DNA from 4 places in the Enterobacter sp. UPMP701 genome. Region 2 is predicted to be linked to each of the others. Evidence: predicted binding sites of a transcription regulator. Region 2 holds the regulator's gene; each other region holds the start of a gene.
What was found. Region 2 encodes CRP, which controls carbon source genes, mostly activating them, when cyclic AMP is high. Its sites were predicted from a motif close to ATGTGANNNNNNTCACAT; they were not measured.
Positions count from the first base shown of each region.

Region 1: a site for CRP is predicted at 3,083-3,100, ahead of udp (uridine phosphorylase). Genes of this name have one in related genera too.
Region 3: a site for CRP is predicted at 5,472-5,489, ahead of azuC (stress response protein AzuC). Genes of this name have one in related genera too.
Region 4: a site for CRP is predicted at 3,480-3,497, ahead of rbsD (D-ribose pyranase). Genes of this name have one in related genera too.

Region 1 covers NZ_JBSKJN010000014.1:14,359-21,961, reverse strand. Annotated here, with positions in the region: gene ACWKXT_RS20915 (alpha-glucosidase) at 1-1,081, shown strand, start outside; gene ACWKXT_RS20910 (glycoside hydrolase family 130 protein) at 1,065-2,123, shown strand; gene ACWKXT_RS20905 (dienelactone hydrolase family protein) at 2,165-2,968, opposite strand; gene udp (uridine phosphorylase) at 3,224-3,985, shown strand; gene rmuC (DNA recombination protein RmuC) at 4,125-5,582, shown strand; gene ubiE (bifunctional demethylmenaquinone methyltransferase/2-methoxy-6-polyprenyl-1,4-benzoquinol methylase UbiE) at 5,649-6,404, shown strand; gene ubiJ (ubiquinone biosynthesis protein UbiJ) at 6,418-7,023, shown strand; gene ubiB (ubiquinone biosynthesis regulatory protein kinase UbiB) at 7,020-7,603, shown strand, end outside.
Region 2 covers NZ_JBSKJN010000010.1:39,242-46,844, reverse strand. Annotated here, with positions in the region: gene ACWKXT_RS18785 (putative adenosine monophosphate-protein transferase Fic) at 1-7, shown strand, start outside; gene pabA (aminodeoxychorismate synthase component 2) at 38-601, shown strand; gene argD (bifunctional acetylornithine/succinyldiaminopimelate transaminase) at 689-1,909, shown strand; gene ACWKXT_RS18770 (YccS/YhfK family putative transporter) at 1,906-3,993, opposite strand; gene crp (cAMP-activated global transcriptional regulator CRP) at 4,051-4,683, opposite strand; gene ACWKXT_RS18760 (OsmC family protein) at 4,995-5,399, shown strand; gene ACWKXT_RS18755 (phosphoribulokinase) at 5,466-6,335, opposite strand; gene ACWKXT_RS18750 (YheU family protein) at 6,366-6,584, opposite strand; gene ACWKXT_RS18745 (hydrolase) at 6,581-7,603, opposite strand.
Region 3 covers NZ_JBSKJN010000003.1:443,710-451,312, forward strand. Annotated here, with positions in the region: gene ACWKXT_RS10940 (branched-chain amino acid ABC transporter substrate-binding protein) at 1-945, opposite strand, end outside; gene ACWKXT_RS10945 (YecA/YgfB family protein) at 1,360-2,028, shown strand; gene tyrP (tyrosine transporter TyrP) at 2,062-3,273, opposite strand; gene ftnA (non-heme ferritin) at 3,519-4,016, opposite strand; gene yecR (YecR family lipoprotein) at 4,221-4,559, opposite strand; gene ACWKXT_RS10965 (RpiB/LacA/LacB family sugar-phosphate isomerase) at 4,813-5,451, shown strand; gene azuC (stress response protein AzuC) at 5,570-5,653, shown strand; gene ACWKXT_RS10975 (DUF2766 family protein) at 5,761-6,012, shown strand; gene ACWKXT_RS10980 (anaerobic C4-dicarboxylate transporter) at 6,056-7,399, opposite strand; gene ACWKXT_RS10985 (non-heme ferritin-like protein) at 7,564-7,603, opposite strand, start outside.
Region 4 covers NZ_JBSKJN010000005.1:250,354-257,956, reverse strand. Annotated here, with positions in the region: gene rbsB (ribose ABC transporter substrate-binding protein RbsB) at 1-467, opposite strand, end outside; gene rbsC (ribose ABC transporter permease) at 495-1,460, opposite strand; gene rbsA (ribose ABC transporter ATP-binding protein RbsA) at 1,465-2,970, opposite strand; gene rbsD (D-ribose pyranase) at 2,978-3,397, opposite strand; gene kup (low affinity potassium transporter Kup) at 3,624-5,492, opposite strand; gene ravA (ATPase RavA) at 5,714-7,210, shown strand; gene viaA (ATPase RavA stimulator ViaA) at 7,204-7,603, shown strand, end outside.

The sequences.
Region 1 (7,603 bases), on a different contig from region 2:
GGCGAACCCCGCGGTAGAGCAGGAAATGTTTCAGGTGATTGATTTCTGGCAGGGGCTGGGCGTCGATGGCTTCCGCTTCGACGTGATTAACTTCCTCAGCACTCGCGGCATCGGGCCTGATAACCCGGAGAAAGCTGGCGTACAACAGCATGAACATGACGTGAATCAGCCAGGGCTTATCGGCACGCTGCAACGCCTGTGCCAGCATGCCAGGCAGCAATGTGATGTTTTCCTGATCGGCGAAATTGGCAGCGAGGAGAGGGAGATCCTGGCGCGTTATCAGGCTCCGTCGCTGATGGACGTGGTCTTTAACTTCAATATTGGCAGTCAGAAAACCTTCGATGCGGCACGCCTGTGCGACGAGATTAACGCCACGCTGGCGCGGCAGTCTGGTCTGCCGACGCTGTTCTTTTCCAGCCACGATATGCCGCGCATGATTAGCCGCTTCGGCGAAGGCCCGCACGACACCGCCCGGGCGTTGGCTGTCCTGGCGCTACAGCTAACCGTGCGCGGCGTGCCGTTTATTTTTCAGGGCGAGGAGTTGGGGATGCCTGACTACGTGCCGCAGACGGTCGCACAGATTTTTGATATTCAGGGAAAAACCTACTACGACACGGCCATGCGGCAGGGATGCAGTGCCGCCGACGCGCTGGCGCAGGCGATTGAGCATTCCCGGGATGGGTCCCGCGGCCCGTTCCTCTGGCGCGACGCCCCGTTTGCGGGTTTTTCCACCCGCACGCCGTGGATGCCCGTCAGCCAGGACTATCCCTTCCTCAATGCCGAACATCAGATATCGACGCCCGGATCGTTATGGCGTGAGTACCAGACCTTCATTGCGCTTCGTGCCGCCATCGGGGCGCTACAGCATGGAGAGTGCAGCCCACTGACACGCCATAAGGAGTGCGTCTGGTTCACCCGAACCACGCCGCAGGAGCAGGTCTGGGTGGCCGTGAATTTTGGCCAGCCGGTACAAAACCCCTTGTGGGCCATTGAAGCGGATGTCCTGTACGGGCAAAACGCGCCGCAGCTGGACAAAAATCAAATTCTGATAAAAAGGAGTGTATATGAAGAGACACGGTAATAATCCGTTGATCATCCCGAGCGACGTGGTGCCTTCTCTGCCAGGACGGAAAGTGGAGTGCGTCTTTAACGCCGGGGTAACGGAACATCATGGGGAGATTATCCTGCTGCTTCGGGTTGCCGAGAGCGTGATAAATGATGACCCACAGAAGATCGTCGTTCCGCTTCTGGTGCAGCAGCCTGGCGGCTGGCAGCCGGCGACAAAAACGTTTGACCGCAACGACCCGCGCTATGATTTTAGCGACCCGCGTACCATCGTGCTGAAAAGCGACCCGGCTCAGGTCTGGCTGACGTCGATGTCCCACCTGCGCCTGGCACGAAGCCGGGACGGAGTGAATTTCACTATTGATGAAACGCCTTTCATCACTGCCGACAGCCGCTATGAGGAGTTTGGCTGTGAAGATGCGCGCATTACCCTGATTGACGATGTCTGGTACATCAATTACTCCGCCGTGTCATCGTTGGGTATCTCCACCGCTCTGGCGACCACCGTTGATTTTGTCTCCGTCGAGAAGAAAGGGCTGATTTTCTGCCCTGATAACCGCGACGTCTGTTTCTTCCCGGAGAAGGTTGGCGGAACCTACCGGGCGCTTACCCGGCCTGCGCCCTGCCATTTCGGCCACCCGGAAATATGGATCTGCGAGTCACCCGATATGCTGCACTGGGGAAACCATCAGCATCTGTTGGGACGCTCGGGGGACGAATGGGATGCGCTTAAATCTGGTGGCGGTGCGCCGCTGATCAAGACCGCGCGCGGCTGGCTGGAAATTTATCACGGCGTGGACGCCAGCCTGCGTTACTGCCTGGGCGCTCTGCTTCTGGATCCTGAAGACCCGCTCACCCTCGTTGCCAAATCGACTGTGCCGCTGCTGGAGCCGAGTGCGCCCTATGAGCGTGAAGGCTTTTTCGGTAACGTCGTCTTTACCTGCGGGGCGCTGGTGCGTAATGACACGCTGCATATCTGGTATGGCGCGGCGGATGAGTGTATCGCGCTGGCCACGCTGCCGATGGACGATCTGTGGAAACATCTCGGCCTGAATTAAGGCCTGACGCAGCCCCGACGCTTGCCGGGGCTGCAATGCATTTATTTCTTCCCGCCGTACTGGCTAAACCACGCCAGCATTCTCTGCCAGCCATCTTTCGCCGACTCCGCGTGGTAGCTCGGACGATAATCGGCGTTAAACGCGTGTCTGGCATCCGGGTAAACCACAATCTCCGCCTTCGCATTCGCCGCGCGTAGCGCGTGGCGCATCGTCTCGACGGTATCAAGCGGAATGCCGGTGTCCTGGCCGCCATAAAGCCCTAACACCGGGGCATTTAAATCCGTTGCGATATCAACCGGATGTTTCGGCGAGTTCAGGGTCTTTTCGCCCACCAGTTTGCCGTACCAGGCCACGGCAGCTTTCAGCTGCGGGTTATGCGCGGCATAAAGCCAGCTGATGCGTCCGCCCCAGCAGAAGCCGGTCACCATTAAGCGATGCGGGTCACCGCCGTTGCGCGCCGCCCAGCTGGCAACATGGTCGAGATCGGCCAGCACCTGCGCATCTGGCACTTTGCTCACCAGGTTACTGAACAGCGTCGGGATATCGCTGTAGTCATTGGGATCGCCCTGACGGAAGTAGAGCTCTGGCGCAACGGCCAGATAACCTTCCAGCGCCAGGCGCCGGCAGATATCGCGAATATGTTCGTGAACGCCGAAAATCTCCTGAACCACAATCACGATGGGCAGCGGGCCGTCTTCCGTCCTGGGGCGTGCGTGATAAGCAGGCATATTTTCCCCCTGCGAGGGAATGGAGGTCTCGCCCGCCGTAATGGCGTCTTCTGAGGTTGAGACGATGGTTGAAGCATGCGGAGCCGCAGCAGGTGCAAATCCGGTTTTTTCAGTCATGGCATTCTCCGTACCAATGAGTTAGCGCAAAGGTAAATATAGACACCAGGTTAACAACCCACAGTGCCTTAAACGGTCTATCTTTTGTGCAGCACCCGACGATATAACTTGTTAATGTGATGTAAATCACTTTTTGATGGAAATTCAATGCAATCATTTTCATTCATGGTGAGGTGTGTCACGAAATTATGCTTACCGCTTCTGTAAAGTACCGTTTTACTTCTTCTGACTAACCGACCCACAGAGGAGTCACCTATGTCTAAGTCTGATGTTTTTCATCTCGGCCTCACTAAAAACGATTTACAAGGGGCTACGCTCGCTATCGTCCCTGGCGATCCGGAGCGTGTGGAAAAGATCGCCGCGCTGATGGATAAGCCGGTCAAGCTGGCTGCCCATCGTGAATTCACCACCTGGCGCGCAGAGCTGGATGGCAAAGCGGTGATTGTGTGCTCTACCGGTATCGGTGGTCCGTCTACCTCTATTGCGGTTGAAGAGCTGGCGCAGCTGGGCATTCGTACCTTCCTGCGTATCGGTACGACCGGCGCGATCCAGCCGCACATTAACGTGGGCGACGTGCTGGTTACGACCGCATCCGTCCGTCTGGACGGGGCAAGCCTGCACTTTGCACCGATGGAATTCCCGGCAGTGGCAGATTTCGAATGCACCACCGCGCTGGTTGAAGCCGCGAAATCCGTGGGCGCAACCACCCACGTGGGCGTAACGGCCTCTTCAGATACCTTCTACCCTGGCCAGGAGCGTTACGACACCTTCTCTGGTCGCGTGGTGAGCCGCTTCAAAGGCTCTATGGAAGAGTGGCAGTCCATGGGCGTGATGAACTACGAGATGGAATCCGCAACGCTGCTGACCATGTGCGCAAGCCAGGGTCTGCGTGCCGGTATGGTGGCGGGCGTTATCGTCAACCGCACCCAGCAGGAGATCCCGAACGCCGAAACCATGAAGCAAACCGAAAGTCATGCGGTAAAAATCGTGGTGGAAGCGGCTCGCCGTCTGATCTAGTCCTCCTCTCAGAGATAAAAGGCCGACACGTTCGGCCTTTATTTTTTGCGTAACGCCTCGCAGGAAAACCCTTTCAAACTGGACGTTTATACAGCACAATCTTATTTTGTGCAGGTAATACGTTGATGCAGGGGGCATTGTGGATATCTCAGTCCTGATTTATGCGGTGATTGCGCTGGCGGGCGTGGGGATAGGCTGGCTGATTTCCAGCTACCAGCACGCGCAGCAGAAAGCCGAGCAACTGGCAGAGCGCGAAGAGATCGTCGCTGACCTCAGCGCAGCAAAGCAACAGCTTGCGCTGAGCGACCACTGGCGCGACGAGTGCGAGCTGCTCAATAATGAGCTGCGCAATCTGCGTGATATCAACACCTCGCTGGAGGCCGATCTCCGCGAAGTGACCACCCGCCTTGAATCCACCCAACTGCATGCGGAAGACAAAATCCGCCAGATGATCAACAGCGAGCAGCGCCTCAGCGAGCAGTTTGAGAACCTCGCCAACCGAATTTTTGAGCACAGCAACCGCCGCGTCGACGAGCAAAACCGCCAGAGCCTGAACAGCCTGCTGACGCCGCTGCGCGAACAGCTGGACGGCTTTCGTCGTCAGGTGCAGGACAGCTTTGGCCAGGAAGCCCGCGAACGCCACACGCTGGCGCATGAGATCCGTAATCTTCAGCAGCTGAATGCCCAGATGGCGCAGGAGGCGGTCAACCTGACGCGCGCACTTAAAGGCGATAACAAAACCCAGGGGAACTGGGGAGAAGTGGTGCTGACGCGCGTGCTGGAGGCCTCCGGCCTGCGCGAAGGATATGAATATGAAACGCAGGTCAGCATTGAGAACGATGCCCGCTCACGCATGCAGCCGGATGTCATTGTGCGGCTGCCGCAGGGTAAAGATGTGGTAATTGACGCCAAAATGACGCTGGTGGCCTATGAGCGCTACTTCAACGCGGAAGATGACTACACCCGCGAATCGGCGCTGCAGGAGCACATTGCCTCCGTGCGTAACCACATTCGCCTGCTCGGCAGAAAAGACTACCAGCAGCTGCCGGGTCTCCGCTCGCTGGACTATGTCCTGATGTTTATCCCGGTTGAGCCCGCGTTTTTGCTGGCGCTAGACAGACAGCCTGAACTGATCACCGAAGCGCTCAAAAATAACATTATGCTGGTCAGCCCCACCACGCTGCTGGTGGCGTTACGTACTATTGCCAACCTGTGGCGCTATGAGCACCAGAGCCGCAACGCGCAGCAGATTGCCGATCGTGCCAGCAAGCTGTACGACAAAATGCGCCTCTTCGTGGACGACATGTCATCAGTCGGGCAGAGCCTGGATCGCGCGCAGGATAACTACCGCCAGGCGATGAAAAAGCTCGCCTCCGGACGTGGCAACCTGCTGGCGCAGGCCGAAGCGTTTCGCAGTTTGGGGGTCGAAGTTAAACGCGAGATTAATCCGGATTTGGCTGAACAGGCGACAGCGCAGGACGAAGAGTTTCGACTGCGTGAAGGCATAGATGAACAAAATACCCCCAGCCAGGACAACGATTTAGCGGTGGATTTATCGCCAGGTGAGCCGCCTGTGCGTTTCTTTCGCGGTGGTTGAATCGTAGGGCAATTGCGCCCAATCTGTTACACTTCACGAACATTTGACTGATTAGCAGGCTCTGAGATGGTTGACGATTCACAAGACACGACGCACTTTGGCTTTCAGACTGTAGCCAAAGCACAGAAAGCGGACATGGTGGCCCACGTATTTCATTCCGTGGCGGCGAAGTACGATGTGATGAATGACTTGATGTCGTTCGGCATTCATCGCTTGTGGAAGCGCTTCACCATCGACTGTAGCGGTGTGCGTCGTGGACAAACGGTTCTCGATCTGGCTGGCGGTACGGGCGATCTGACGGCGAAATTCTCCCGTCTGGTGGGCGAAACCGGTCGCGTTGTACTGGCTGATATTAATGATTCCATGCTGAAAATGGGGCGCGAGAAGCTGCGTAACATCGGCGTGGTGGGGAACGTGGAATACGTGCAGGCCAACGCCGAAGCGCTGCCGTTCCCGGACAATACCTTTGACTGCATCACCATCTCTTTCGGCCTGCGTAACGTGACCGATAAAGACAAAGCGCTGCGCTCCATGTACCGCGTGCTGAAGCCCGGTGGACGCCTGCTGGTGCTCGAGTTCTCTAAACCGATTATCGACCCGCTGAGCAAAGCCTACGATGCCTACTCATTCCACGTTCTGCCGCGTATTGGCGAACTGGTGGCAAACGACGCAGAAAGCTATCGCTATCTGGCGGAGTCAATTCGTATGCATCCGGATCAGGACACCTTAAAAGCCATGATGCAGGATGCGGAATTTGAGAACGTTGAATACTTCAACATGACGGCCGGTGTCGTCGCGCTGCATCGCGGTTACAAATTCTGAGTGGAGGTGTCCCGTGCCCTTTAAACCCTTAGTCACCGCAGGCATCGAGAATGTGCTGAATGCCTTCCTGTATCGCGCTCCGGCGCTGAAAGCTGCACGTCAGCGGCTAAACGGGAAGGTTTTGCGCATTGTGTTAAAAGAGTTCTCGACGCCGCTCGTGCTGGTCTTCAGCGAACGCCAGCTTGACGTTCTGGGTGAGTGGGAAGGTGAAGCGGATTGCTCGGTCATCACTCATATGAGCGTGCTGCCAAAACTGCGCGATCGCCAGCAATTAACGGCGCTTATCCGCAGCGGTGAGCTGGAAGTGGAAGGCGACATTCAGGTCGTGCAGAACTTCGTTGCGCTCAGCGATCTGGCTGAGTTCGACCCGGCAGAGCTGCTTGCGCCCTTTATTGGTGATATCGCGGCTGAAGGGATCGGGAAAGTGATTCATGGCGGTACGGCGTTCCTGCGCAAAAATCTGCAACGCCAACAGCGCTATGCCGCAGAAGTGCTGACCGAAGAGTGGCGCATGGCGCCCGGGCCACTGGAAGTGGCGTGGTTCGCGGAAGAAACGGCCGCGGTTGAACGCGCGGTTGATGCCTTAAGCAAACGGCTGGAAAAACTGGAGGGCAAATGACGCCTGGTGAAATTCGGCGCCTCTATTTTATCATCCACACCTTTTTGAGTTACGGGCTCGACGAGCTTATCCCCAAAATGCGTATCACGCTGCCGCTCAGGATCTGGCGGCGGACGCTGTTCTGGATGCCAAATCGCCATAAAGATCAGCCGCTGGGTGAACGCCTGCGTCTGGCACTACAGGAGCTCGGTCCGGTATGGATTAAGTTCGGGCAGATGCTCTCAACCCGCCGCGATCTCTTCCCGCCGCACATTGCCGATGAACTGGCGATGCTGCAGGACCGTGTCGCCCCGTTTGATGGGGTAAGAGCGAAGAAACAGATCGAAGAGGCGATGGGTAACCTTCCCGTTGAAGCCTGGTTTGATGATTTCGAAATAGAACCGCTGGCGTCGGCTTCTATCGCTCAGGTGCACACTGCGCGTCTGAAAGAGAACGGTAAAGAGGTGGTGATCAAGGTGATCCGTCCGGATATCCTGCCGATCATCAAAGCCGACATGAAGCTAATTTATCGCCTGGCGCGCTGGGTTCCGCGTCTGCTGCCGGACGGCCGTCGACTGCGTCCAATGGAAGTGGTGCGGGA
Region 2 (7,603 bases):
TGAGTAGAATAGGGCGGCATTTTTTTCAGGAGCCGCCATGATTCTGCTGATTGATAACTACGATTCCTTCACCTGGAACCTTTACCAGTATTTTTGTGAGCTGGGTGCAGAGGTGGTTGTCCGCCGCAACGACGAGATCGGCATGACCGATATTGAGACGCTGGCTCCGCAGAAAATCGTGATTTCGCCGGGGCCGTGTACGCCATCGGAGTCGGGCATTTCTCTCGATGTTATTCACCACTATTCCGGCAGGCTGCCGATCCTGGGCGTCTGCCTGGGGCATCAGGCCATTGCCCAGGCGTTTGGGGCTACCATCGTGCGTGCCGCGAAAGTGATGCATGGCAAAACCTCGCCGGTCACTCACGCCGGTACCGGCGTATTCCTGGGGCTAAACAATCCGTTAACCGTGACGCGCTATCATTCTCTGGTCATTGACCCGCCGACGCTGCCCGACTGCTTTGACGTTACCGCCTGGAGCGAGTCGCAGGAGATCATGGGGATTCGCCACCGCGAGTACGATCTGGAAGGCGTGCAGTTCCATCCGGAAAGTATCCTCAGCGAGCAGGGGCACGCGCTGCTGGCAAATTTCCTCCATCGCTGAATATCTGTTGCCTTGTTGTGATTTTTTATGCATATTTTGTGATTATATTTTCACAATCACTGTGACATAAAAATGGATGGTCATGACATGGCAACTGAACAACCAGCAATTACCCGCGCGACATTTGATGAAGTGATCCTGCCGATTTATGCACCGGCTGAGTTCATCCCGGTGAAAGGGAAAGGCAGCCGCGTCTGGGATCAGCAGGGTAAAGAGTATGTAGATTTCGCGGGCGGTATTGCGGTTACGGCGCTGGGTCACTGCCATCCTGCGCTGGTTGAGGCATTGAAAACCCAGGGTGAAACCCTGTGGCACACCAGCAACGTGTTCACCAACGAACCGGCGCTGCGCCTGGGCCGTAAGATCATTGATGCCACCTTTGCCGAGCGCGTGCTGTTTATGAACTCCGGCACCGAAGCGAACGAAACCGCCTTTAAGCTGGCGCGCTACTACGCAACCACGCGCCACAGCCCGTATAAAACCAAAATCATCGCCTTCCATAACGCCTTCCACGGACGCTCCTTCTTTACCGTTTCCGTTGGCGGTCAGCCGAAATATTCCGACGGCTTCGGCCCGAAACCGGCCGACATTATCCACGTGCCGTTTAACGATCTGCATGCGGTAAAAGCGGTAATGGACGACCACACCTGCGCGGTGGTGGTGGAGCCTATTCAGGGCGAAGGCGGCGTGACCGCTGCGACCCCGGAATTCCTGAAAGGGCTGCGTGAACTGTGCGATGAGCATCAGGCGCTGCTGGTGTTTGATGAAGTGCAGTGCGGAATGGGGCGTACCGGAGACCTGTTTGCCTACATGCACTACGGCGTGACGCCGGATATTCTGACCAGCGCCAAAGCGCTCGGCGGCGGTTTCCCGGTGAGCGCGGTGTTGACGACGCAGGAAATTGCCTCCGCGTTCCACGTCGGGTCTCACGGCTCCACCTACGGCGGCAACCCGCTGGCGAGCGCCGTGGCCGGCGCCGCGTTCGACATCATTAACACGCCGGAGGTGCTAAACGGCGTTAGCGCGAAGCGCGAGCTGTTTGTGAAGCATCTCCAGCAGATAAACGATAAGTACGCCGTTTTCAGCGAGATCCGCGGCATGGGGCTGCTGATCGGTGCCGAGCTGAAGCCGCAGTACAAAGGCCGCGCGCGCGATTTCCTGCACGCCGCCGCCCACGAAGGGGTGATGGTGCTCAATGCCGGGCCGGACGTGATGCGTTTTGCGCCGTCGCTGGTGGTAGAAGACAATGACATTGAAGACGGGTTAACCCGCTTTGCCGCGGCGGTCGAGAAGATCGTTAAAGGCTAATACTCGGTTCGCTTTAACCGGCGCGTTAACCAAATGCCGTGATGCGGGCGCTGACGCCATGCCACCGACGAAATGGTGTGCATGGTGTTCAGATGTCCCAGCACGCGCTGCAAATGCTGCTCCAGGGTGCTCATCGGCCCGTGGGTCAGCGTCTCCGGCGCTTCCAGAATGTTTGAATCCCCCGACTCACCCGGCGCGTCATACTCCAGACGCTGCTGACACCTCTGCAACGCAATTTCACACGACTGCAAATAGCGTTGCGCCAGGTCTGGCGTCAGCATCGTGTGTTCGCGCGCCAGCGTGGTCATGGCATTAATGTGCTCGACGATAAACTGGCTGTGCGTGACCCACAGCTTCATGTCTGCCAGATAGTGCGCGTTAAAGCCCGGCTCCTGCATCGCCTGGTTAAGGGAGTTAAACAGGGCGTTGTGCGCCTGGTTGACCTTCATGCGCTCGTAGGCCAGCGGAGAGGGCTGCGGGTCATCGCTCAGAATAAGACGAATGGCCTGCTGGTCAGCTTCCAGCGCGTCGTGGGCGTTCTGCCTCAGTAGCCCGCTCTGCCACTGCGGCCACAGCCAGACCATGCCGCCAAAGGCGATCAGGCAGCCAATCAGCGTGTCGATCAGACGGGCAACAATAAACTGTTCGCCGTTAAGCGTAAGTAGTTGCAGGGTATACACCGCCGTCACCGTAAAGCCCACCATCGCCCAGCCGTAGTTTTTACGGATAATCAGATAGCTAACCAGAGTGATCGCCAGCATGCCCGCCAGGGTATAGCCCTCGGGGACGTGGAAGTGCAGCGTCACGCCCGCAATAATCAGACCCGCCATCGTGCCGCCAGCCCGGTGCAGAATGCGCACCCGCGTGGCGCCATAGCCATTCTGGGTGACAAACAGCACGGTCATTAAAATCCAGTAGGGTTTCGGCAGGTGCAGGGCCATTCCCATCAGGCTGGCGATGCTGAGCATGACGCTAATCCTTGCGGCGTTGCGCAGGGCGGAAGATTTCAGCGACAGGTAGCTTTTAAGGGCGGGCAGCAGCGGCAGACGTTTCTGTTTATCCGCCATCAGGTCGCGGGGGTAAAGCGGGCGCTGGGTGCGCAGCACGCGGGCGATGCGGCTAAAGTGCCATGCGGCAAACTGGCCGACCGGGTTTTCCGGGTGCTGGCGTGCAATTTTCTCCAGCGCGCCGAGCTGTTTGTCCATGGAAAAGCGTGTCGGGTAGCGGTGATAGAGAATATCATCGGCCAGCACCCGCAGGCGAGCGGAGACGGTTTGCGCGTTCCAGCGGATCACCGCTTCGGCATGGCTGCGCTCAACCAGCTTTTGCACCTCCTGCGGATGGTGCAGGCTTACGGAAATATGCTCCTGCAGATCGAGCCCGACCTGGAAGGTGCGCAGCAGCCGTTTGTATTCGTGATTTCTGTTGGCGGCAAGCATGTGCAGCTGCTGATAGCACTGGCTTATCAGGTCCACCACCTTTTGCTGGCGCGCAAGCAGCGGCGGCAGCGATTTTTCCGGGTCGGTATGCTGGGTGAGCAGGGTGTATTTGGCTTCGCAGTAATCGGCCAGTTGGCGGTAGAGCAGGCTCAGGGATTCGCGCAGCGGCTGTTCCCGCCACAGCCAGAACCAGAACCAGTTAAACAGCCCGTACCACAGCGTGCCAAGGGCGTAGATCAGCAGCGGCTCCCACACGGGCATATTCCCGGCCAGGCTCAGGGTGAAGATGGCCGCAATGAGTGACGCGGGAAGCAGACGGGCATGGAGCGAGCTGATTTCGGCGGTGACGCCGAGAGTCATCGCCAGCACGGTCAGGATCAGCGGCAGCGGAATGTCGCGGGCCAGTAAGATCTGGACGGCAAGGCTACAGCCAGCAAACAGGCTGCCACCGATAATCAGGCGTTTGAAAAAGCGTTTATGCGGCGTATCCAGACCGGCAATGTTGCAGCAGGCGGGGACGAGGGAAAACAGCAGACCTTGCTGAAGGTGTCCGAGGATCAGGCCCACGGCCACAGGAAGACACAGCACCAGCGTTTGTCGCAGTGCGTAGTTAACTTCCGGGTGATAGATCAGCCTGCGCCACATGGGGAATAGAGACAAAAACGGCGTGACACCTTGCGATGACACGCCGTTTGACCGGGATTAACGGGTTCCGTAAACCACGATGGTTTTACCGTGGGCGGAGATCAGGTTTTGATCTTCCAGCATTTTCAGAATACGGCCCACTGTTTCGCGGGAGCAACCGACGATCTGACCGATTTCCTGACGGGTAATTTTAATTTGCATGCCGTCAGGGTGGGTCATCGCGTCTGGCTGTTTCGCCAGGTTCAGCAGGGTCTGCGCGATGCGGCCGGTAACGTCCAGGAAGGCGAGGTTACCCACTTTCTCTGACGTGACCTGCAGACGGCGCGCCATCTGAGAAGAAAGACGCATCAGGATGTCAGGGTTAACCTGAATCAGCTGACGGAATTTCTTGTAGGAAATTTCAGCCACTTCACATGCTGTCTTTGCTCGAACCCAGGCGCTACGTTCCTGGCCTTCTTCAAACAGGCCCAGTTCACCGATAAAATCGCCCTGGTTCAGATAAGAAAGGATCATCTCTTTGCCTTCCTCATCTTTGATCAGCACTGCCACCGAGCCTTTGACGATGTAATACAACGTTTCCGCTTTTTCACCCTGGTGAATCAGCGTGCTCTTCGATGGGTACTTATGAATGTGGCAATGAGACAAGAACCATTCGAGAGTCGGGTCTGTTTGCGGTTTGCCAAGCACCATGCGCTGTTATCCTCTGTTATAAGCTGTCACCAGAGTCATCAGATGCATCCGGACTCTGGGGTTGCAATCGAATTCTTACCCATACCCTGGGAAGTCGGCTGTCGTAACGTTTCGCAGCCAGTAAAGTTTGATGTCCTCTGCATACATGTGTAACGTCAATGTATTACTGTAGCATCCTGAGTGTTTTAGCATAGCTTTCGCCGCGTGTCTCCTGGTGTCTCGCTTCAGCATGATGCAGGTCGCCTTCCATTGCGAGAAATGTAACGTGCGCGTAATCTGTCACCAAAAATGCAACGTTGGAGTTAATGAATATGCAAGCGCGCGTGAAGTGGGTTGAAGGTTTAACGTTTCTGGGCGAGTCCGCATCAGGACACCAGATTTTGATGGACGGTAACTCCGGCGATAAAGCGCCAAGCCCAATGGAAATGGTGCTCATGGCGGCAGGCGGATGCAGCGCGATTGACGTGGTGTCGATTCTGCAAAAAGGCCGTCATGACGTGACGGATTGCGAGGTAAAACTCACTTCAGAACGTCGCGAAGAGGCGCCACGCTTGTTTACCCATATTAACCTGCACTTTATCGTCACCGGCAAAGAACTGAAAGACGCGGCGGTTTCACGTGCGGTGGATCTTTCTGCGGAGAAATACTGCTCTGTGGCGTTAATGCTGGAGAAAGCGGTAAAAATCACCCATTCGTATGAAGTGATCGAGGCTTAATTATTGGGGCATCGTGCGTGTTGATGCCCTCACCCTAACCCTCTCCCACAGGGAGAGGGAACATGTTCACGCGATCTGCTTCCCTTCCATCAGTCGCTGAACCAGCGGCGTCATGATGAGCTCCATCGCCAGCCCCATTTTCCCGCCCGGTACCACTAACGTGTTCATGTGCGAAATAAACGAGCCCTGCAGCATCGCCAGCAGCCAGGGGTAATCTATACCTTCGAGATTGCGGAAATGGATCACCACAAAGCTCTCATCCAGAGACGGGATACTTTTGGCGGCAAACGGGTTGGAGGTGTCCACCGTCGGCACGCGCTGGAAGTTAATGTGGGTGCGGGAGAACTGCGGCGTGAGGTAATTGATGTAATCTTCCATGGAGCGCACCACCGAGTCCATTACCGCCTCGCGCGAATGGCCGCGCTCGCTCATGTCACGCGTCAGCTTCTGGATCCATTCCAGGTTAACGATAGGGACCACGCCGACCAGCAGATCCACATGGCGTGCCACATCGTGCTGAGGCGTAACTACGCCACCGTGCAATCCTTCATAAAACAGCACGTCGGTCGGTTCCGGCAGCGGTTGCCAGGGGGTAAAGGTGCCCGGCACCTGGTTCCAGGGTACGGCTTCGTCGTAGGTGTGCAAATACTTGCGGGACTGCCCGGTGCCGCTCTGCCCGTATTCACGGAAGGTCTGTTCCAGCAGGCCGAAATCATTGGCTTCCGGGCCGAAGTAGCTGATGTGTTTACCCAGATCGCGCGCCTTGCGGATCGCCATGTCCATCTCAGGCCGCGTATAGCGGTGAAAGCTGTCGCCTTCGACCTCCGCCGAACGGAGATTCAGCTGGGCGAAAATCTTGCGAAAAGCGAGGCTGGTGGTGGTGGTTCCCGCACCACTCGAGCCCGTAACGGCAATAATGGGATGTCTGGCAGACATAGCAACTCCCTGACTGAAAAGGTTGGAAGATCAGCCGTGAAACGCGTTGCGGGGCATGATATTGACCGTCTCATGCAGTTCTGACCACACCAGCACCACGTCGCCGCTTTTCAGCTGGCGTTTTACATCGTTGACCTTTTGCTCAAGCGAACGCTCATGTTCACCATAATCGGTGCCTTCGCGTAATACAAAGCTTTCAATCAGATTATCGAGCGTTTCGGGAGCCAGATCCTGCCAGGGAATGATCATTTTGCACCGTCCAGATAAGGAGTAAGCCAGTCAGGAATTCGCGCCTCCAGCCACATTTTCGGCTTGCGCAGCGTGCCGCCGATGAACCCCACGTGGCCGCCATGCTCGGTCAGCTGGTAGTGAACGTTGTCAGGCAGGAATTCCTGCGCGGGAATAGAGTGATGATCCATAAACGGGTCATCTTTGGCGTGAATAATCAGCGTCGGCTGCGTGATCTTGCTGAGCAGCGGCATGGCGCTGCACTGACGATAATAGTCAATCGCATCGGCGAAGCCGTGGATTTTCGCGGTGATCAGGTCGTCGAACTCGCGAATACGGCGCACCTTTTTCAGCTGGCGCAGGCTTACCGGCAGGGTATCCGGGTAGGCCTTCAGCTTTCGCGCCGCGTTGGCTTTTAGCAGGTTGAGCAGATAGCGCTGATAGACGCGGGAAAAGCCTTTTTCCATGTGGTAGCTGCACTGCTCCAGCATAAACGGCGCGGAAACAATGACGGCGGCATTCAGCGGTACGCTGTCGCCCTCTTTTGCCAGCAGGCAGGCCAGCATATTGCCGCCCAGCGAGTAGCCCACGGCGGCCGTTGGCACGGTGCCGTAATTTTCCCGCAGCCAGTGTAAAAACCAGGTGCCGTCTTCGGTTTCACCCGAGTGATAGATGCGTTTCTGACGATTGGGCTCGCCGCTACAGCCGCGAAAATGCATCACCACGCCGAGCCAGCCGCGCGCTTTTGCCGCCTCAATTAACCCATGTGCATACGGGCTGTGCAGGCTGCCCTCTAAACCGTGAAACACCACCAGACGCGGCTTATGACGAGCCTGCTCCGGCGCTTCGCTCCAGGCGAGATCCAGAAAGTCGCCGTCGGGCAGATCGAGCCGTTGCCAGTGCGGGGTGAACTGAACCTTGCGGCGAATCAGCCGCGGCAGCATGGTTTGCAAATGGCAATTGGCCACGCCGCGCATGGGCACGAATTCGGTGCTGTCTTCGGCTGCAATGTCGAAGTCTGATGGAATGATTTGGGTCAT
Region 3 (7,603 bases), on a different contig from region 2:
GGCAATGGCCTGCACGGACGCATAGGAGTAAAGGGTGTAACCTTCCGGCTCAAATTTACCGGCGCGGAATTTCTCGATAACCGCTTTACCGTCCGGGATCAGGCGCGGATCTTTACCGAAGGTCATGTAAATGCCGTTGGTGTATTGCGGACCGCCCGCCGCCGTCACCATCTCTTCATTGACAATGCAATCGCCGGAGAAGAATTTCGCCTGTACACCCTGTTCACGCATCTGGCGAACCAGCGGACCGGCTTCCGGGTGACAGCCGCCGAAGAACACCACGTCCGGTTTTTGTGCGCCGATCTTGGTGACCAGCGCGTTAAAGTCTTTTTCACCGCGGGATAAGCCTTCATACATCACATCCTTGACCCCGCGTTTCGCCAGCGCCGCTTTGGTGGCGTCTGCCAGCCCTTGTCCATAGGTGTCTTTATCGTGAATGATCGCCACGCGCCTGGCTTTCAGCTTGTCGATGATGAAGTCGCTGGCGACCTGACCCTGCTGGTCGTCGCGGCCGCACATGCGGAACATGTCGCTCATGCCGCGCTCGGTGATCAGCGGGTTAGTTGAGCCGGGGGTAATCGCGATGATGCCCGCATCGCTGTAAACCTCGGAGGCGGGCATCGTGGAGGAGGAGCAGAAATGGCCGACCACGGCGTTGACTTTATCCTGGTCGACTAAGCGGTTGGCGACGGCCACTGCCTGCTTAGGCTCGCAGGCGTCATCCCCCTGAACCAGTTTGATCTTCTCACCGTTAATACCGCCTGCAGCGTTAATATCTTCGGCGGCCTGCGTTGCGCCATGCCAGTACTGATCGCCGTAAGTGGCATTGGGGCCCGTGAACGGTCCGGCGACACCAATCACGATATCTGCCCGGGCCGAAAATGCAGTCACCAGACAACTGGCCAGCACAAGAGAAACAGGCGTTTTGATAAATTTCAGCGACATTATTATGTTCCTTAGCAAAGAGGTTTTTGCACCCCGGCGTAAACCGGAACGCCCAGGGCGCAGCCAATCCAAAACACGAGCAAGAACAAAATGCACTAAACAAACGGCATCCTGCGTGATACGGCGAGGTTTCCATGCGCAGCGTCGCGCGAAGAACAGCAAGCAAAAATGTTGCCAGAATGGTTAACCCCTTGACGGGGTTATGACATGTTTGAGTATAGAGCGCCGCGTTATCACGCCCGGCGGCAGGAGAAGAAATTACAGCGGAGATCACACATCGTTAACAATAAAGCCCATAAGTTGTGCAAGGGTCACGATTTGCACACTTTTGCAGCAATAAAGACCTAAACTTCAGCCAGGGCAGACGTGCGATATGTGTTAGGATCGTTTCCTTTTTTATCAGGAGTGTCAGCGATGACGGAAGGTCCATTAAATGAAAGCGAAATGGCGTGGCTGGAAGAGACGTTAATGTCTTACGGTCATGACGATGCGTCCGTGATTGACGTGTCCGAACTGGACGGCATGCTTACCGCAGTGCTTTCCGGCCCTGTTGTCGTTGAGCCAGATGCCTGGCTGGTGGCGGTGTGGGGCGGGGAGAAGTACATTCCGCGCTGGAAAAACGATCGCGAGATGAACCGTTTTATCGATCTCTGCTTTAAGCATATGAACGACATTGCCGAGCGCCTGAGCGAATACCCCGATCAGTTTGAGCCGATGTTCGGCTATAACGACGTTGACGGTGAGAGTTACACCGTGGTGGAAGAGTGGTGCTATGGCTACATACGCGGCGTGGCGCTGACGGACTGGTCGGCCCTGCCGGAAACCCTGAAGGCCGATCTTGACGTGATTGCCCTGCACGGAACGGAAGAGAACAGCGAGAAGCTGGATGAACTGTCCGAAGAGGAGTATATCGCCAGCATTGAGAGCATCCAGCCTGCGGCCCTGCGTTTATATAACTACTGGGTGGAGAATCCGCAGCAGCCGGAAGCGAAGAAGCCTGTCGTTAACGGCACGAAGGTGGGGCGTAACGATCCGTGTCCTTGCGGCAGCGGGAAGAAGTTCAAGAGCTGCTGCCTGCACTGATAAAAAAGGGGCTGATGATAGCCCCTTTTTTATTTAACCCACTTCCGGCAGCATCCCGGCTGCAATCAATACCTGCACCAGAATAATCACCACCCCACAGCCAAACACAACGCACAGCAGCGGTTTTCCACCTGCCACGCGGTATCCTAGCTGAGGATGCTGCTGACGGCTTTTCCACGCCAGCAGGGAAGGGAGCAGCAGGGCCAGGATGGAGAGCGCCACTCCCGCGTAGCCCAGCGCCATCACAAACCCGCGTGGGTAAAACAGCGCAAAGGCCAGTGGCGGCAGGAAGGTAATGGCCCCGGTCTGTAACCGTCCGGCGGCGGTATTGCGACGCTGGAACAGATCGGCCAGGTAATCAAACAGGCCGAGCGCCACGCCCAGGAACGAGGTCGCGAGCGCCAGGTCTGCAAACAGGTGAACCGCCAGCTCCACGTGCGGCGAGGTGACCACTTCGCGCAGAGACATCAGGAAACCGTTCAGGCCAGCGTGCTGCGCCATCAGCCCGACGAAGGTTGAAGAGTCAATGCTGCCCAGCGTCACCAGCTGCCAGAAAATATAGGCGATCAGCGGAATAGCGCTGCCGATAACAAACACACGACGCAGCTTGCGAATATCGCCGTTCATATAGCTGACGATGCTCGGCACGCTGCCGTGAAAACCAAACGAGGTGAAAATGACCGGGATGGCGGAAAGCGCCAGACCTTGTTCCAGCGGCAGCGTCAGCAGGTTCACCTTGTGCACGTGCGGCGCCAGCAGCGCCAGCATGACAACAAGAAACAGAATTTTGGCGCTGAACAGAAAGCGGTTAAAGAGATCGACCAGCGATGTTCCCACGCAGACCACGCCGCCGCCGATGAGCGCAAAGAAGATAGCCCCCGTCGCAGGGGTAATATCAGAGCCGAACCAGTCATTAACGCTGGAGGCGATCAATTCCCCGGCGCCGCTGATGTAGGCGGCGGTCAGGGCATACATCAGGAACATCATGCTAAAGCCGGTGATCCACTGGCCGTAGCGTCCCAGGTAGCGCGCCGCAAGCGAACCCAGACCGGTATCGGCGGGCACATGCTGGTACACCTCAAGCAGCAGCAGTGCGGTATAGCACATTAATGCCCAGAGCGTGCCAAGCAGCAGCAAGGTCATCCCAAATCCCACGCCTGCGGCAGCCAGAGGCATTGCCAGCATTCCTGCGCCAATCGTCGTTCCGGCGACGATAAAAATACTTCCCAGGGTTCTGTTTTTCACGCTTTCCTCTACAACGATGGTGAACCGCGACAAATTCTGCGGCGCAGAGTAAGGCAAAAGCGATTATTCGTCAAACCACCGTTACAAGCAGCGTAATGAAAGGTTTACGCATTGCGCTGCCGCCAATCCGAAGTAGGGCGACGGCCAGGCGTGGCGTAAACAAGACGTACGGGGAATAAAAGGCGTGTTTTGATGCGGGGGAAAGGTAAATAAATGCGGCGCCGGAAACCGGCACCGCAATGATATTAATTCTGCGTATCGAGAGTCGACAGTTCTTTATCAATAAAGTAAAGACCTTCACCGGATTTACCCACCAGCGATAATTTATCCAGCACGGATTTAAACAATTTCTCTTCTTCGTGTTGTTCCGCGACGTACCACTGCAGGAAATTAAAGGTTGGATAATCCTGGCCGATCATGGCCGCATGAACCAGTTCATTAATTTTCTGGGTGATCAATTGTTCGTGCTCATAGGTGGCGCGGAACAGTTCATCAAGAGAATTGTACTCGGCGAAAGGAGATGCCACGTTCTCGATGCGCGGCAGGCTGCCTGTATCGGTCAGATAATCGAACAGGCGCTGCATGTGGGTCATCTCTTCCTGAGCGTGACGACGCAGAAATGCGGCCGCACCTTCAAAGCTATGGTAGCTGCACCAGGCGCTCATCTGCTGGTAGAGAAGGGATGAATAGAGCTCAAGGTTCATTTGCGCATTGAGCTTGTCGATCATTTCAGTTTTCAGCATGGTGACGCTCCGGTTTATTATTTCTGGTTCACAATGAGCGACACTATAATTTGTTATTTAATTATTTGCAAAACGTAAAATTAAATATTTATCAGTTCAAAATACGAATGGGAATAAAACGCATTGGCGATTTTTTATTTCTATTAATGCGAATTGTTTTTGTTCTTAATTAAATAAAGTGCCAGCAATCGCTGGCAGCTTTGATTAATACCAGGGATTATTTGCCTTAGGGTTAACGGCATACCCCATGCACTTATACTGGATAGTTACGCTCTCGTTCAGGCACAAAGAGCCGCTTGTCAGGGTACAGGTTTTGACCGGCTGCCCGTAGGCAGAGGCGGTGGCATAGCCCATGTTTTGACAGGCTTTTACCGCGGTACCGTTATTAACATATTCGTCGGACCAGGCGTTTTGCAGCACTGCCTGGCCATAGTCGAGGCGGACAATGCCGTTCGGCGCGTCGAGGCTGCTGATTTCCGCCTGGCGGTTAACGCTGCATCCCGCGAGCAGCAGGACTGTACCGGCTACGATGGCTGTTTTCATGGTTCGCTCTGGGTAGATGGAAATACGTTATCGTACCCGCAGATGCCCGCTGCAATGCCAGGAATAGCCGGACAATCTACCCTCACTCTTTGCAACGGACGGCGTGAATCCTTCTCGCCATAAAATTGTGAGCGCGCATTCGATTTTTAAAACCATATTTCATTTACTTTGAAAGTCTGTTTGTTTGATGCCAGGATGAACGGGAACAGGTATCCATAGCGGGAGCGACCGCAGCGCATTCTGGAGAGACAAGATGAAAATTGCACTGATGATGGAAAACAGCCAGGCGGCTAAAAACCCAGTGATATTAAAAGAGCTGAAAACGGTAGCCGATGAAAAAGGCTTCCCGGTTTATAACGTCGGGATGAGCGACGAAAACGATCATCACCTTACCTACATCCATCTGGGGATTATGGCGAGTATTCTGCTGAATGCGAAAGCGGTAGATTTCGTGGTCACCGGATGCGGCACCGGCCAGGGCGCGATGATGTCGTTGAATATTCACCCCGGCGTCATTTGCGGCTACTGCATCGATCCCGCCGACGCGTTTCTCTTCGCGCAGATCAACAACGGCAATGCGCTTTCGCTGCCTTTTGCCAAAGGTTTTGGCTGGGGAGCGGAGTTGAACGTGCGCTTTATCTTTGAAAAGGCCTTCACTGGCCGGAAGGGTGAAGGCTACCCGCCAGAGCGTAAAGAGCCCCAGGTGCGTAACGCGGGGATTCTGAACCAGGTTAAAGCGGCCGTGGTGAAAGAAAACTATCTGGACACGCTGCGCGCCATCGATCCTGAGCTGGTAAAGACCGCTGTTTCCGGCCAACGTTTCCAGCAGTGCTTCTTTGAAAATTGCCAGGATAAGGCGATCGAGGATTTTGTTCGCGGTATGGTGGGTTAATGCGTATTGCGCAGATTAAATTGTGATGCGCGTCACAAAAATATTGATTTTTGTGACGATGGTCATATTATAGGCACATTGACGATAAAGTTGTATAACAAGTTGATGGAGCATCACAATGAAACTGCGCAAAATCCTGAAAAGCATGTGGGCCAATTACTGCCGCACCTTCAAAGACGTGCCGCCGGGCGCCATGTTCTGATAAAAAACCTGCTTCGGCAGGTTTTTTTGTCTCTGCAGGCGAGGAAGGGAAGATGTCAGAGGCCGCGTTTTGATACTATGGCGGCCTTTGAATAAGGAGAAAGCCCCATGTCACAAAACCTGAGCGCCGATCAGGAGCTGGTCTCTGATGTTGTCGCCTGCCAGCTGGTTATTAAGCAAATTCTGGATGTCCTGGACGTTATTGCACCGGTTGAAGTGCGCGAGAAGATGTCTACCCAGCTGAAAAACATCGATTTTGCCAGCCACCCCGCGGCCGCCGACCCGGTTACGCTTCGCGCGATCCAGAAAGCCATCGCGCTGATTGAACTGCGCTTCACGCCGCAGGGCGAATCGCATTAAAAAATGGCGAACGGGCGACACATGCTGTCGCCCGTTGATAACGTTAAAAGAAGGTCTGGACCAGCAGATAGCTCGCCGCGCAGGCGCAGCTCACGCCAATTAACCCCGGCAAAATAAAGCTGTGGTTAATGATGAATTTGCCGATGCGGGTCGTTCCTGAACGGTCAAAGCCGATGCAGGCTAAATCACTCGGGTAGGTCGGCAGAACAAAATAGCCGTAGGATGCCGGGAAGAAGGCAATCAGCATTTTCGGATCGATACCCAGCATCAGGCCCATCGGCGCCACGGCTGTCAGGGCCGCCGCCTGGCTGTTCACCAGCTTCGACACCAGGAAAAGCACAATGGCATACGTCCACGGATGGCTTTTCACAACGCCTTCCAGCGCCAGCTTTAACTCGTCGAGATGCGCCTGGAAAAAGGTATCGCTCATCCACGCCACCCCGAACACCGAGAAGATCGCCACCATACCTGCCTTGAATACCGCGCCGTTAGAAATGGCAGCGGCATTGACCTTACAGGCCATCAGCATTACGGCACCGGCAATGAGCATCATCATCTGAATGACGAGGTTCATCGACAACGCCGTCATTTTGCCTTTTAGCTCGAAGGCAGGACGCAGTTCCGGAAACGCCCCGAGCAGGACCACCACCGCAATTCCGGCAAAGAAAATCCATGTCGACCAGTAGGCCTGCTTCGGAAAACGCTGGTTCATCAACGTCTCCGTGCCGCCATAGATAAACTCGCGCTGTTTAGGATCTTTCAGTTTTTCCTGGAATTCCTTGTCGTCAGCCAAATCTTTCCCGCGGCGTAAACTCCACAGAGCCGCAATCGCCACCCCGAAAAGTGAAGCGGGAACCGACACGGCGAGGATTTCCAGGATCCCCCACGCGTGCCCTAACCCATGTTGCGCGGCCAGGATGGAGACCAGCGACACGACGGCGACGGAAACCGGCGATGCGGTGATCGCCATCTGCGATGCCACCGAGGCCACCGCCATTGGGCGTTCCGGTCGGATCCCTTTTTTGAGAGCGATATCCGCAATGATGGGAAACATGGTGTAGACCACGTGCCCCGTACCGCAGAGAAAGGTCAGCATCCAGGTAGTAAAAGGGGCAAGTAGCGTGATGTGCTGCGGGTGTTTGCGCAGCAGGCGTTCAGCAAACTGCATCATGACGTTGAGGCCACCCGCAGTCTGCAGGGTGGCGGCACAACCAATCACCGCGAGAATGGTCAACATGACGTCAACCGGTGGCTTGCCGGGCTGTAGCCCGAAGACAAAACACAGAATAAAAAGGCCAATACCGCTGATTAACCCAAGCCCCATGCCGCCGAAACGTGTACCCGTCAGCAGGCAGAGGAGAATGACAACAAACTCAATGGTGATCATGCTGCTCCCTCGTCAATGATTATGTAATTAAACAAATCATTACATGTTGTAAGGTTAATCATTGGGAGCGAGATCTGATTTGTTAAATTTCAGCAAAAGCAGAGGGTTGGGGAGATAAGAAGGAACCTGCCCCCCTGAACCAGGGCAAGGGCAGGTTAAAACACTTAGTGGTGCTGCACCGTCACAAGGTCGAGCAGGTGGCGG
Region 4 (7,603 bases), on a different contig from region 2:
CCCTGCAGTTCGATAACTTTCGCGCCTTCACCGGCTTTCTTCGCGATGTAGTCACCCGCGATTTTACCGCCCAGCACGTTATCAGACGCGATGTGGCTGACAACTTCACCTTTTGTCGCCTGACGGTCCAGGGTAATGACCGGGATTTTCGCCTGGTTTGCCATCTTAACGGCGTTACCTACGGCGTCGGAATCGGTTGGGTTGATCAGCAGAATTTTAGTACCACGAACGGTCAGGTCCTGCACGTTCGCCAGCTCTTTCGCCGGGTTGTTCTGTGAATCCAGCACCACCAGGTTGTAGCCCAGTTTGTCCGCTTCTTTCTGCGCACCATCCTTCAGGGAGACGAAGAACGGATTGTTCAGGGTAGAGACAACCAGCGCGATGGTGTCTTTCGCCATGGCGTTAGCACTTACGGTTGCGCTCAGCGCGACAGCAGAAACCAGGGTAGCCAGTTTTTTCATGTTCATATCTAAGATGTCCTGTAGTGTCGTCAGTTACTGTTTTTTGTTGTCTACCAGGACCGCCAGCAAAATCACCACTGCCTTAACGATCATCTGGTAATAGGAGGAAACACCTAACAAATTCAAACCATTATTCAGGAAACCAAGAATCAGTGCGCCGATCAATGTCCCAACAATGCGACCTTTACCGCCCGCAAGACTCGTACCGCCCAGAACCACTGCCGCAATGGCATCCAGCTCATAACCCGTACCTGCCGTTGGCTGCGCAGAGGAGAGACGCGCCACTTCAATGATGCCTGCCAGTGACGCCAGCAGCCCGCAAAGGGAGTAAACGATAATTTTGACTTTATTAACGCTGATCCCGGACAGGCGCGTTGCCGCTTCGTTACCGCCCAGCGCGTAGATATAACGTCCCAGACGGGTGTGGTGCAGCATGTACCATGCCGCCAGGAAGACGATAGCCATGATCCAGACCGGGGTCGGGACACCCAGCGGGCGACCGATACCGAACCAGCCAAAAAGATCGGCGTTATCGGTAAAGCCGGTATTAACCGGGCTGCCGTTGGTGTACACCATGGTGACACCGCGCAGCAGCAGCATCATCACCAGCGTGGCGATGAACGCCTGAACGCGGCCTTTTGCGACAATCACGCCGGTTACGGCACCAATCGCCGCGCCAGCGGCCAGCGCAGCGGCAACGGCCACCAGCGCGTTGACTTCAATGCCAACAATAGAAGCGGCGATCGCACCGGTGAGCGCCAGCAGGGAACCGACGGACAGATCGATACCCGAGGTCAAAATCACCAGCGTCATGCCGACCGCCATAATGGCGTTCACCGACGTCTGCTGCAGAATGTTGAACAGGTTATTCACGGTGAAGAAATTCGGGCTCATGGTCGACACAATCGCGATCAGCACCAGCAGGGCAATCAGCGATTTTTGTTCCATCAACCATGCCTTTGTGAAATAGCGGCGACCAGAAACAGCCTGGGTAGTCATCTTCTTACTCCTGATTCACGCGATTAAGCTTGCCCACAGCGGCAGCCATCAGAACTTCCTGGGTGGCCTGCTCGCGAGTGAATTCACCGCCGAGATGCCCTTCATGCATGACGATAATGCGATCGCTCATGCCTAACACTTCTGGCATCTCAGAAGAGACCAGAATGATGCTCAGACCGTCGGCCTTGAACTGGTTAATCAGCTGATAGATCTCTTTCTTCGCACCCACATCCACGCCGCGGGTTGGCTCGTCGAGGATCAACACTTTCGGGCGCGTCATCAGCCCGCGGGCAATCGCCACTTTCTGCTGATTCCCGCCGGACAACAGGCCGATGGCTTGCTCCATAGACGGGGTTTTGACGTTAAAGAGGCGGATAAAATCGCTGACCGCCTGCTGTTCGTCTTTATGCTTCAGGCTACCGCCGCTATGGCTGAAATAGCGCAGCGCGGTAAGCGACATGTTCTCTTTTACCGACATGCCCAGCACTAAGCCGTCGCGCTTGCGGTCTTCGGAGATATAGACGATGCCGTTCGCCAGGCCATCCTGCGGAGAGCGGGTGACCACTTCATGACCGTCGAGGGTGACGTAACCGCTGGTGCGCGGCAGTGCGCCGTAAAGCACTTTCATCAGCTCGGTACGGCCGGCGCCCATCAGGCCCGCCACGCCCAGGATCTCGCCCTGGCGCAGGGTAAAGGTCACGTCGTTCACGCCCGGGCCGCAGAGGTTGTCCACCTTCAGGCGGATCTCACCCGGCGCTTTGTCCAGATGCGGATACTGATCTTCGAGCTTACGTCCCACCATCATTTCGATAAGCGTATCTTCGGTCAGCGTCGCCACTTCGCGCTCGGCAATAAACTGCCCGTCGCGGAAGACGGTCACGTCGTCGCAGATTTCGAAGATCTCTTTCATACGGTGGGAGATATAGACAATCCCGCGCCCCTGAGACTTTAGCTCGCGGATCACGCGGAACAGGGATTCAGTTTCGGTGTCGGTCAGGGCGTCGGTCGGTTCATCCATAATGATGACCTTCGACTCAAAGCTCAGCACCTTGGCAATTTCCACCATCTGCTGATCGCCAATGGAGAGATCGCCGACCAGGCGGTCGCTCTTAAAGCGCAGGTTCAGCTTCGCCAGCAGCTTGTCCGCTTCGGCATACATGGTTTTCCAGTCGATTTTGCCGAACCGGTTAACAAACTCGCGGCCGAGGAAGATGTTTTCCGCAATGGTGAGCTGTGGGATGAGGTTCAGCTCCTGGTGGATAATGCCGATGCCCGCTTCCTGAGAGGATTTCGGGCCGTTAAAGGTGGTCTCTTGACCCAGCCATAAGAGCGAACCGGCATCGCGTTGGTAGATACCGGTAAGCACTTTCATCATGGTGGATTTGCCGGCGCCGTTTTCGCCCACCAGCGCCATCACGCGGCCTGGGTAGACGTTCAGCGCCGCACCGGAGAGGGCTTTTACGCCCGGGAAAGATTTATCGATCCCTTTGAGTTGCAGTAATGCGTCCATGATGGCCTCAGAAGGTGACGCCAGCACAGAGAATGATATTCGCATACGGGGAACACTCCCCGCTGCGAATCACCGCCTGACTGTCTGCGGTTTGTTGTTTGAACTGCTCGTGCGTTGTGTAACGAATTTCTATGGTGTTTCCCTGGTGTTGTTGCAGTTGCTCAATATGGCTGAGCAACGTTTCGTGGAGTTGCGGATTATGTTGTTTGATTTCCGCCGCGAGAATGGCCGCCTCAACCTGCATCTCCGCCGTCACGACTTCCAGTACCTGCATAAACGAAGGAACACCCTGCGTTAACGCCATATCAATACGGGTTGTGCTGCGCGGAACCGGTAAGCCTGCATCGCAAACTACCAGCGTATCGGTATGCCCAAGACGGGAAATAACCGATGAGATTTCTGAGTTAAGAACCGTGCCTTTCTTCATTTTCTTGCTCCACTAGCGAAACGTTTCGCTACAAAGAGTGTAGACGCAAGAGTGTTCAGAAAACCACCATGACGTAACGGATTTGTGATCAACGTCGAAACGTTTCGCTAAGTGAAATGGAGTGGAGGTAAATGCAAAACGGTAACCCCAAGGTTACCGTTTTTTATGTTTGCGCCCTCTCCCTGTGGGAGAGGGTCGGGGTGAGGGCATCAGGCCGCACAAAGACTTAAATCTCAACCTGCGTTCCCAGCTCAATCACGCGGTTAGGCGGGATCTCAAACTGGTCTGGCGCGCGCAGGGCGTTACGCTGCAGGATCAGGTACAGCTTGCCGCGCAGACGCAGATACCACGGACGTTTGCCGATAATCAGCGACTCGTGCGACATAAAGAATGACGTCTCCATCATCCGGCAGCTTAACCCTTCCAGACCGCAGCGGTGGAACACCTCTTCCACGTTCGGCGTTTCGCGCCAGCCGTAGCTCGCCACCACGCGCCAGAAGGTCGGCGAGAGCTGCTCGATCTGCACGCGACGCACATTGTGGACGTACGGCGCATCTTCGGTGCGCAGCGTCAGCAGGATCACGCGCTCGTGGAGCACTTTGTTGTGCTTGAGGTTATGCATCAGCGCAAACGGGATCACGTTCAGGGCACGAGACATATAAACCGCGGTACCCGGCACGCGCACCGGCGGAGATTTCTCCAGCGACGCGATCATCGCCTCCAGAGAATTCCCGTGCTCATGCATGCGGCGCAGCAGTCGGAAGCGCTCGCTCTTCCATGTGGTCATCACAATGAACATCAACAGGCCCAGCGTCAGCGGCAGCCAGCCGCCGGAGACAATTTTGTCGAGGTTTGCGGAGAACAGCGGTACATCGATGCACAGGAAGCCGACCAGAATCATCGCCACGAGGAATTTATTCCAGTGCCAGTTGCGGTACGCCACCGTGGTGGAGAGAAGCGACGTCAGCACCATCGTACCGGTCACGGCAATACCGTACGCTGCCGCCAGATTACTGGAGTGCTCAAAGCTGACGATCACAATCACAACAGCAAAGTAGAGCAGCCAGTTAACGAACGGGATGTAAATCTGACCCGACTCCATTTCTGAAGTATGGATAATGCGCATTGGCGAGAGATATCCCAGACGCACGGCCTGGCGCGTCAGAGAGAAGACGCCGGAAATAACGGCCTGAGAGGCAATAACCGTCGCCAACGTAGCGAGGATCAGCATAGGCACCAGCGCCCAGTCAGGTGCCAGCAGGAAGAACGGGTTCTTAATTGCCTCCGGGTTTTTGAGCAACAGCGCCCCCTGACCGAAGTAATTCAGTACCAGCGACGGCAGCACAACCATAAACCAGGCCACGCGGATAGGCAGCTTCCCGAAGTGCCCCATATCGGCATACAACGCCTCAACGCCGGTGATGGAAAGCACGACCGCACCCAGCGCCACGAAGGAAACGACTTTATATTCCAGGAAGAAATGCACTGCCCAATAAGGGTTCAGCGCCTGAAGGACTTCCGGGTTAGCGATGATGCTACGCAAGCCGAGCGCGGCCAGGATCAGGAACCAGGCCAGCATAATCGGCGCAAACAGTTTACCCACCAGCCCGGTACCATGCTTCTGAATCATGAACAGCAGCGTCAGAACGATGATTGCCAGCGGGACAACCCAGGTATCAAGCTGCGGGGCAATAATTTCCAGCCCTTCAATCGCCGAGAGTACCGAGATAGCCGGCGTTATCACCACTTCCCCATAGAAGAAGCTGCCGCCTATCAGGCCAATAATCACCAGCACAGACGTCATTCTGGCCGAGGTATTGCGCCCTGCAAGCGACATCAGGGTCAGGATCCCGCCTTCGCCCGCGTTATCTGCACGCATAACGAAGGAGAGATATTTAACGGAAACGACCAGGATCAGCAGCCAGAAGATGAGGGACAGGAAGCCAAACACGGCATCGCGCTCAACACCAAAGCCAAACTGGCCGGACAAACATTCACGAAGCGTATAAAGCGGGCTGGTGCCGATATCACCGTAGACAACCCCGATCGCCGCAAGCGTAATTGCGGGTAATGATTGCTTATTATCAGTGCTCATAGACTAGTCTTTTCGTTTAAATAACAAATGTGTTCCTGTCCCTTGGTCCACAAAAAGCGCACAGTATGCACGATTCATTGCAAAATCGTACCCCTAAATGCAACCGCATTAATGTAGCGCAAAGAAAATTGCGCCGCACTTCAGCCTATTACCAGCCCTGACTGAAACGTCTATACTCGCTTCAATTAGCCGCCACGACGGCGAAAGGATGCAAAACTATTATGGCTCACTCACATTTATTAGCAGAAAGAATTTCCCGCCTCAGCAGCGCACTGGAGAAAGGCCTTTACGAGCGTAGCCACGCCATTCGTCTTTGCCTGCTGGCAGCGTTGAGCGGTGAAAGCGTGTTTCTGCTGGGACCGCCGGGCATTGCCAAGAGTCTGATCGCACGCCGCCTCAAGTTCGCTTTCCAGAACGCCCGCGCATTTGAATATTTAATGACGCGCTTCTCCACCCCCGAAGAAGTTTTCGGCCCGCTTTCTATTCAGGCGCTGAAAGATGAAGGGCGCTATGAGCGTCTGACGGCGGGTTATCTTCCGGAAGCGGAAATCGTCTTTCTTGATGAGATCTGGAAAGCCGGTCCGGCCATTCTGAATACCCTGCTGACGGCGATTAACGAACGTCGGTTCCGCAACGGTGCCAGTGAAGAGAAAATCCCCATGCGCCTGCTGGTGGCCGCGTCAAACGAACTGCCCGAAGCCGACAGCAGTCTGGAAGCGCTGTATGATCGTATGCTGATCCGCCTGTGGCTGGATAAAGTGCAGGACAAATCCAACTTCCGCTCCATGCTGGTGAGCCAGCAGGATGAGAACGAAAACCCGGTGGCGCCGTCACTGCAGGTGACGGACGAGGAGTACCATCAGTGGCAGGACGAGATCGGCAAAATCAAACTGCCCGATGCCGTTTTTGAGTTGATCTTCATGCTGCGCCAGCAGCTTGATTTACTGCCTTCCGCCCCGTATGTCTCTGACCGTCGATGGAAAAAAGCGATTCGTTTGCTCCAGGCCAGCGCCCTGTTCAGCGGCCGTGATGCCGTCGCGCCAATCGATCTGATCCTGCTGAAAGACTGCCTCTGGCACGATGCTGAAGGCATGAACCTGATGCAGCAGCAGCTTGACGTTTTGATGACCGGACACGCCTGGGGGCAGCAGGCGATGCTCAACCAGCTGGGGGCGATTGCCCAACGGCGCTTACAGCTCCAGCAGCAGCAAAGCGATAAAACCGCGCTGAAAGTGAATCGCCTGGGCGGCATGTTCGCCCGCAAACCGCATTACGAGTTACCCGCCGATCTGACCGGCACGACGCTGACATTGCTGCTCCAGCAGCCGCTCAAGCTGCATGATATGCAGGTGGTGCACATTACGATTGAGCGCGAGCCGCTGGCGCAGTGGCTGGATAAGGGCGGAGAGATCCGCGGCAAGCTCAACGGCATCGGTTTCGCGCAGCCGTTGAATATGGAAGTGGACAGCAGTCAGCATCTGGTGATCCGCGACGTGAGCCTGCAGGGATCGCGTCTTGCGCTTCCCGGCACCGCCTCGGACAGCGTGCCGGAAGAGATCAAACAGCAGCTGGAAGCGCTTGATACCGAATGGCACCAGCAGCACACCCGCTTCAGCGAGCAGCAAAAATGCCTCTTTATTCATAGCGACTGGTTAGGCCGCATTGAAGCCAGCCTGCAGGACGTCAGCGCGCAGATCAAACAGGCACGTCAATGCTAACGCTGGACACGCTCAATATGATGCTGGCCGTCAGCGAGGAAGGGTTGATCGAGGAGGTGGTGATTACCCTTCTGGCATCGCCGCAGCTGGCGGCCTTCTTTGAAAAATTCCCAAAGCTCAAAAAGGCGATGACCGACGATCTCCCGCGCTGGCGCGATAACCTGCGGCAGCGGTTTAAGGAGACAGAAGTCCCGCCAGAACTGACGGAGGAAGTCGCGGCCTATCAGCAGTGTCAGCGGCTTTCGACGCCGCAGTTTATCGTCCAGATCCCGCAAACGCTGGCCCTTCTCGATAAAGTACATTCTCCGTTTGCCAGCCAGGCACGCGCGCTGGTCACGGAAAATGCCACCATGACTCCGGCGCTTCACACCCTCTTTTTACAGCGCTGGCGGC